DNA from 2 places in the Glaciimonas sp. CA11.2 genome. Region 1 is predicted to be linked to the other one. Evidence: predicted binding sites of a transcription regulator. Region 1 holds the regulator's gene; the other holds the start of a gene.
The links. The regulator sigma-54, encoded in region 1, starts transcription at its own class of promoters, with help from an activator protein. The targets are predictions, from matches to a motif close to TGGCANGNAANCTGCTTT.
Positions count from the first base shown of each region.

Region 2: the regulator sigma-54 is predicted to act here: its motif matches at 1,590-1,607, upstream of RGU75_RS08550 (TorF family putative porin).

Region 1 is NZ_JAVIWL010000001.1:1,355,591-1,359,808, forward strand. It holds gene lptC (LPS export ABC transporter periplasmic protein LptC) at 1-531, shown strand, start outside; gene lptA (lipopolysaccharide transport periplasmic protein LptA) at 605-1,144, shown strand; gene lptB (LPS export ABC transporter ATP-binding protein) at 1,146-1,898, shown strand; gene RGU75_RS05770 (RNA polymerase factor sigma-54) at 1,925-3,412, shown strand; gene hpf (ribosome hibernation-promoting factor, HPF/YfiA family) at 3,546-3,899, shown strand.
Region 2 is NZ_JAVIWL010000001.1:2,001,898-2,006,115, reverse strand. It holds gene RGU75_RS08560 (accessory factor UbiK family protein) at 10-252, opposite strand; gene RGU75_RS08555 (GNAT family protein) at 502-1,236, opposite strand; gene RGU75_RS08550 (TorF family putative porin) at 1,674-2,483, shown strand; gene RGU75_RS08545 (P-II family nitrogen regulator) at 2,495-2,833, shown strand; gene amt (ammonium transporter) at 2,847-4,218, shown strand, end outside.

The DNA.
Region 1 (4,218 bases):
GGTAGTTTCTGGATCATGGAAGTGATGCGTAAAAATACAGAGCAATTATTGCCGGGTGCGCCGCGTGTTGCGCCTGATTATTACGTCGAAAATTTTAATTATGTGCAACTCGCACTTAATGGTCAGCCACGCTACAACATCTCAGGTCAACGCCTGACGCACAATCCCGCCGACGATTCATTTGACGTGATTCTTCCCGTCATTCGTAGCCTTGATAAACAACAACCGCCGATGACCTTGCGCTCCAATACTGCCAAAATCGAAGACAACAACAGTAAAGTGAATATGTACGGCAATGTGAACGCAGACCGCTCAGCGACGCCAAAGTCGTCAAAGCTTCATTTGCAGTCCGAGTACCTTCAGCTATTGCCAGATGATGACATTATGACAAGCAACAAAGCGGTCGAAATCACGATCGATCAGTCGAAAATGACCGGTGTTGGTATGTATGCCAATAATGCGACTATGCAATTACGCCTATTAAACAATGTCCGTGGCACCTATCGCGCAACACCGCGGCAGACTAAATAACTCACATGATTACCGGATAATCCTATTGAAGCCATTGTTGCTTTTAGTGCCAGTATCCCCTTTCAGGATTTTTATGAAACGTATTCTATTTTTAACCCTACTCGCGCTGCAACTGACTTGTATTTCAGGTGCCCATGCTGAAAAAGCTGACGCAGATAAACCATCCAACGTAGACGCAGACCAGTTCACGCTGGACGACGTAAAACAAGTAAAGATATTCACCGGCAAGGTGATACTGACCCGCGGCACGCTGATCATGAAAGCCAACAAAGTCGTCGTCACGACGGACCCATCAGGCTATCAATTTGCCACCTTATACGCACCTCCCGGTGGCTTAGCCACGTTTCGCCAAAAGCGCGACGGCGGTCCTGACTTATGGATCGAAGGTGAAGCTGAGCGAATTGAGTACGACGATAAAACTGAAATCGTTAAATTATTTTCGAAAGCGCAAATGCGACGTCTGCAAGGGACCAAAGTCACCGATGTTGTAAACGGCGAATTCATCTCTTACGATAGTCGCGTGGAGTTCTACTCGGTCAGTAACAATGTTTCCGGCAATAGTCAACCTGGCGCGGGCCGCATCAAAGCAGTCATCCAGCCGAAGAGTAAATAAGATGACCTCTACAAATTTAAGCACCTTGATCGTTAAAGGGCTGCAAAAAAGTTATGGCGCGCGCCAAGTAGTCCGCGATGTCTCTTTGAAAGTAAATAACGGCGAGGTCGTCGGCTTGCTTGGTCCTAACGGCGCTGGAAAAACGACTTCTTTCTATATGATCGTCGGTCTGGTGCCATCGGATGGTGGAACAATTGATTTAGATGGCGTTGACATCTCGCGTTTACCGATTCATCAACGCGCGGTGCTTGGCCTGTCTTATCTGCCGCAAGAGGCCTCTGTTTTTCGCAAGCTAACGGTCGAAGACAATATTCGTGCGGTACTTGAGTTGCAGCGGCCAAACGGCAACGCACTGACTAAAGATGAGATCTCGGACAAACTCGATTCGCTGCTGCAAGAATTGCAAATTGAGAAATTGCGAGAAAATCAGGCGTTATCTTTATCCGGTGGTGAACGACGACGTGTCGAAATCGCCCGCGCTTTAGCCACTAATCCGCGCTTCGTGCTTCTTGATGAGCCGTTCGCCGGTATTGATCCTATCGCCGTTATCGAAATTCAACGTATCGTCAGGTTCCTTAAAGAGCGCGGCATCGGTGTCTTGATCACCGACCATAATGTGCGCGAAACGCTCGGCATTTGTGACCGGGCATACATCATCAACCAAGGTAGCGTGCTAGCCAGCGGCAGTCCAGACGACATCATCGCCAATGAATCTGTGCGACGAGTTTATCTGGGTGAACATTTCCGCATGTAACGGATTCAACGGATTCCCTAGCGCCCATGAAACAATCTCTTCAACTCCGTACCTCGCAGCATCTGGCGCTAACCCCGCAACTGCAGCAATCGATTCGATTGTTGCAGTTGTCTACGTTGGAGTTACATCAGGAACTCGAACACATCCTTTCGGATAATCCGTTACTGGAACGTCTAGACGATCCTTTGGATAATTCAGTGCGATTACTCGCCGACGGGGCGATCAGTACCAGCGCCTCAACAATGGATGCGCCACCTGGTGACAGCGAAGTAAGCAGCTCGCCTACAGAGCCCGAGGGCGGTGGTGAAGCCCCTGAGTCTGGCGAAAACAATCAAGAGAACGGCAATACTGACAGCGAATGGAGCTTTGACGACGTTTCCCGAACCTCCAAAGCCCCAGATGATGAGGATTCACGACCACAATTAGAAGCCTGCGAATCGACGTTGCGCGAACATTTGCTCAAACAAATGCGTGAAGCTGTTGATCAGCAACGCGACCGTGCATTGATCGAGTTGATCATTGATGCGCTTGATGAAAACGGCTACCTGGAGGAATCACTAGACGATATTTTTGCACGTCTTCCAGAGCAACTTGATATCGAGATCGAAGAATTGTCGATGGCCTTGAAGATGGTCCAAAGCTTCGACCCAACTGGTGTCGGAGCACGCAACGCGTCAGAATGCCTCGCATTGCAAATCAAAGCATTTCCCAAAGTAGCGTTCGTCACACGCCGACTGGCACTAACAATCGTTGAAGGTTATCTGACCTTATTTGCCCAGCGCGATTTTAATAAAATCAAAAAAGCGCTGGAGTGTGATGATGAAGATTTGCGCGAGGCACAAATTATTATCAAAAAATGTAATCCTCATCCCGGCGCGACCTTTGCTGGCGGTGCGTCAGATTATGTCGTACCAGATGTAATTGTCAGAAAAACAAAAAATGGTTGGCAGGTAATGCTCAACAATGACGTTATGCCAAGGCTTCGAGTTAATGCTCTTTATGCCAACATTCTCAAGCAGGGCAAGAGCGAGGGATCACTTAACTCGCAGCTACAGGAGGCAAAGTGGCTGATCAAAAATATGCGTCAGCGCTTCGATACCATACTGCGTGTAGCGCAGGCAATTGTTGAGCGTCAACGGAATTTTTTCTCACATGGGGCGGTTGCTATGCGACCTCTTGTGTTGCGCGAAATAGCTGATACACTAGGATTACACGAGAGTACTATCTCACGTGTAACTACTCAGAAATACATGCTCACCCCACACGGGATGTTCGAATTAAAGTATTTCTTTGGCAGCCATGTTGCTACAGAGGCAGGTGGAGAGGCTTCCTCAACGGCGATACGGGCGTTAATCAAACAACTGATAGGAGCGGAAGATTCTAAAAGTCCTTTCTCTGACAGCAAGATTGCCGACATGCTCGCGGAACAAGGTATGGTAGTGGCCCGTCGCACCGTCGCAAAATATCGCGAAGCTTTACGAATTCCGCCGGTCAATTTGCGTAAATCTTTATAGCTGTTTGCTTGTTTGCACAAACGTCGCTGTGTTCTGACTGATTGATTTATGGTTGATGAATAAATTGGTGATTCAACACTGAATTAATCGTCCCGGTCCGAACCGCCAACGACACACTTGATAGGAGCGCTGTATGAATTTCACAATTAGTGGGCATCACCTCGACGTAACTCCCGCCATTCGCGAACACGTGCTAAGCAAATTGGAGCGTATCAAGCGCCACTTCGATCAGGTCATAGATATTAGTGTGATCCTGACGGTAGACAAAATCACAGAGAAAGAAAAGCGTCAAAAAGCCGAAATTAATCTGCGCGTTAAAGGCAAAGACCTGCATGCCGAGAGCATTGCGCATGACCTTTACGCCGCCATCGATTTGTTAATCGACAAACTCGATCGACAAGTGATTAAATATAAGGACAAATTGCAGAATCATCAACATTCGGCAATCAAGCATCTACCTGAGGATTTGCCCATCGCAGCAACGTGATGGACGGGGTTCTCTAATGCGGTCAACGTAAGTATTGCTCAATAAATAAATTGAAAAATACTATACTGACAAATGAGCAAGGGCGCAGTTAATGCGCCCTTTGTCATTTTAAAATTATATAACTTACACACGCCCTGCCCGAATATGTTCGTAACACTTTGCATCGTTTAGCAGTGTTCGGAGGCATCGCCGAATGTCTCGAATGTCTCGAACGCAACCGGGTACACCTCAAACAGCGGCCAAAACAAATAACTAAGCAAGAAGCTTTATAACGTCACTCTCAAAAGAGTTTTCATAAAGTCGCCAGACCCGTAACTTT
Region 2 (4,218 bases), 650 kb from region 1:
TGTCCAATCTCATGGACGCTTCAGTTGTGCTTCAAGCTCAGTGACGCGCGCCTCTAACAGTTCCAGTTTTTCGCGCGTCGTTGCCAACACTTGCGCTTGCACATCAAACTCTTCACGGGTAACGAGGTCAAGCTTTGAAAAGCCGCTGCTCAACATCGCCTTGACGTTTTTTTCAACGTCTTTCGCTGGCGAGTTTTCAATTGCCTTATTAATTTTCGACTGCATATCTTCAAAAAAAGTCGGCTTACTCATGGTGGTGCTCCTATAAATACTAACAATACTGAGAATAAAAAAATGATACCTCATCTCATCGCGAACGAGGGTATACCCAAACTGCATCTTAAGATAATTTCTTGGTGTTGTTACGAGAAGTTTTGGGCGCTCACCGCCGACGTTCAAAGCGCACCTTGCGCCCTGACTTTTCCGCAGTAACGCACAACCACGCTTGCGGAGGAAGCGCTTGCAACCAATCACAACCGGCTTGCATCAGTTAGGCTGATGTCAGACCGACTTATCCGATCCGCCATTCAACAAGTTGGCGCGAATCTCGCCCAATGACTGTATCTGCCGCGCATTTGCATCAAAGTTTGTCCCATTTAACCAAAGCTCAAAAGCAGCACGTTGAAGCGGCCACTCGTGATCTATGAGCGAAAACCAGGCAGTGTCGCGATTTCGCCCCTTGTTGACGCGATGTTGGCGGAAAATGCCTTCGGGCGTAAAACCAAAACGCAGCGCCGCCTGTTGCGACCGCTGGTTACGCGTGTCGCATTTCCATTCAATACGTCGATAACCGAGATCGTCGAACGCATGCTGCGCTAAAAGATAAATCGTTTCAGTACCCTTGCTGGACTGTTGCATAGCAGCACTAAACCAAATGTGCCCAATTTCAATGGATCCATGTTCTGGCGCGATACCTAGATAACTCACAATGCCCTGTGCCGCACCGGTTTGCCTATCAGTAACGACAAAGAATAGGGGATCTCTGGTTTTTTCGCATTCGCTCAGCCAACTCGTAAAACTGATCTGATCTTCGAAAGGTCCGACCGCCAGATAATCCCATTGACCGACATCCGCGCCATCACCGGTCGCCACACTATATAAAGCCTCCGCATAGCGTTTAACATCAAGCGGTACTAACAACACATTTTGCCCCTCCAGCACAACACCAGGTGGAACCCGCGCAGGCTGCCAGCCCGGCAGCAAACCTTCTATATGTGCGGCGTTTTCGAGAGACATATTGATCCTTGGTTTTGTTCTGTTTTGCGCAATGAAGGAATTGAAATTCGCACTAATTATGTGCTTATTCAGGTGCTTACCCAGGTGCTTATTTAAGCGCCAGTTCGGCACTTAATTGACAGATGAGCGCGATGTCTTCACCTAAACATCGGGCCAAATCAAGCACAGCATCGCCATCAACGCTTCCAGAACACCAATTTCATCTCACCATTTAAGTGCGAAAAGCTAAAATCGCACTACTATGGTGCTAAATTTTGCTAGTTTTACCATAGAAAAGGACCACAACTAGCAACAATGCATAAAATCAATTATGAATCGTGCCATAAGCGCATACAAACTAGTTGATATGTAGTTGGCATGAGTCCTGCTAGTAGAAGACTGAACTAAGTTGCTGTCTAACTATAATCTTAATGCATCTAAACCCAAGGGACTCATAAATGAAAAAGCTGACTTATAAGCTGATACTTGCCACAGCAGTAGCGACAACACTGGTTGCCGGTTTTGCTTACGCCGACGACGCTCCAGTTGTAGCACCGGCCGCAGCCGAACCGGTACCTGATAATCAAGTTGCTTATAACATCGGCTTGGTAAATGACTACCGCTTCCGCGGCATATCACAAAGTCGCTTTGATGCCGCCGTTCAAGGTGGCGTCGATTACACAAATAACCCAACCGGCCTTTATGCCGGAACCTGGTTATCAAACATCAAATGGATTAAAGACTCAGTAAATGCTGGCGGTTTTAATGGCAAAGGCAATATTGAGTGGGATCTCTATGCAGGTAAGCGCGGCGATCTTCCAGCCGGTTTCACGTATGACGTCGGCGGTCTGTATTACTACTATCCCGGTAACAACTACAGTCTTATTGGCAAAAATGCCAATACTTTCGAACTGTACGGTCAACTTGGTTACGGTCCAGCTTACTTCAAATATTCGCATGCGCTGACTAACTTGTTCGGCACAGTCAACAGCAAGAACAGCGCTTATTACGATCTGGGTGCCAATTTTGATGTTGCTTCCGGTGTCACGCTGGGTCTGCATTTTGGCCATCAAACAGTCGAAAACTTTAGCTTTGCCAGTTATAACGATTGGAAAGTTGGCGTCACTAAAACCTTTGACAGCCTATATGGCGTTACTCTAGGCGCTGCTTTCGTCGGAACTGATGCCAAGAACGGCGCATATGTCAGCCCTAACGGCAAAAATCTCGGCAAAAACGGCCTGGTCTTCTCTCTCGCAAAAACTTTCTAAACGAGGTCAACATGAAACTGATCACTGCGATTATCAAACCATTCAAACTTGATGAAGTCCGTGAGGCACTGTCCGCCATTGGCGTACAAGGCATTACCGTCACGGAAGTAAAAGGTTTTGGACGCCAGAAAGGCCATACCGAGTTGTACCGCGGTGCAGAATATGTCGTCGATTTTTTGCCAAAAACAAAAATCGAAGCAGCTGTTGATGACAGTATTCTAGAGCGTGCAGTTGAGGCGATCGAAACGGCAGCACGTACCGGCAAAATCGGTGACGGCAAAATATTCGTTCTCGATCTGCAAGAAGTTATTCGTATTCGTACCGGTGAAACCGGCAAAGATGCAATCTAAGGGGACTTTTAAAATGAACATCAAGAGATTTTTCGCCACGTTTTTGGCGTTTTGCGCACTCATGCTCGCAGTCGGCTTTATGCTGCCAGCCTCTGCTGCCGATGACGCTTCGACGTCGGCCTCAGCTGCGGCCAGCGCTACCAGCACTGCAGTAATTGCCGCGCCTGCTCCTGCAGTCGTCGCGCCTGCGGCTGCCGCAACTGGCGCACTTGCTACTGCTGCCGCTCCTGCCGTACCTGCTCCAGCCGTGCCTAACAAGGGCGACACTGCGTGGCTACTTGTATGTACCGCTTTTGTGATTTTAATGACATTGCCAGGCCTCGGCCTGTTCTACGGCGGCTTGGTTCGCAGCAAGAACATGTTGTCGGTTCTGATGCAATGTTTCACCATCTTCTCGCTGGTGATTGTTCTGTGGATCGTCTATGGCTATAGTCTCGCATTTACCGAAGGTAATGACTTCATTGGCGGCATGAGCCGGTTGTTCCTCAATGGAATGACACCAGACTCATTGGCGGCAACATTCAGCAAAGGCGTTGTATTGCCAGAGTTTGCCTTCGTCGTATTTCAAGGTGCTTTCGCTGCGATTACCTGCGCATTGGTCATCGGCGCATTTGCTGAACGTGCCAAATTCTCCGCCATCCTCGCGTTCACCGTGTTGTGGTTCACTTTTTCGTACTTGCCAATTGCCCATATGGTTTGGTATTGGCCTGGTCCTGATGGCTTCACTGATGCTGCTGCAGCAGCAAAAGCGTCGGCGACTGCTGGTTGGTTGTTCCAAAAAGGTGCGTTGGATTATGCGGGTGGTACGGTTGTTCATATCAACGCAGCGGTTGCCGGTCTGGTCGGTGCGTATGTTATCGGCAAACGCGTAGGCTACGGCAAAGAAGCTTTCAAGCCACATAGCCTGACATTGACCATGGTTGGTGCTTCATTGCTGTGGTTTGGTTGGTTTGGTTTCAACGCCGGTTCCGGTCTGGAAGCAAATGGCGGCGCAGCATTGGCCTTCATCAACACGCTGGTCGCAACGGCTGGTGCAGTATTGACATGGAGTTTGGGTGAGTGGGTTGGCAAGGGTAAGCCTTCCATGTTGGGCGGCGCATCTGGCGCGGTTGCCGGTTTGGTTGTCATTACTCCTGCCGCTGGTTTCGTCGGTGTTGGCGGTGCGTTGGTGATGGGCTTGATTGCTGGTTTTGCTTGCTTGTGGGGCGTAACTGGCCTGAAGAAACTCCTCGGCGCTGATGACTCACTAGACGTATTCGGTGTGCATGGCGTAGGTGGTATTCTAGGTGCACTGCTCACCGGTGTGTTCGCTGCGCCTAGCCTTGGTGGTGTTGGTATTTACGACTATGTCACCAACGCTGTTGCTCCTGACTATTCGATTAGCG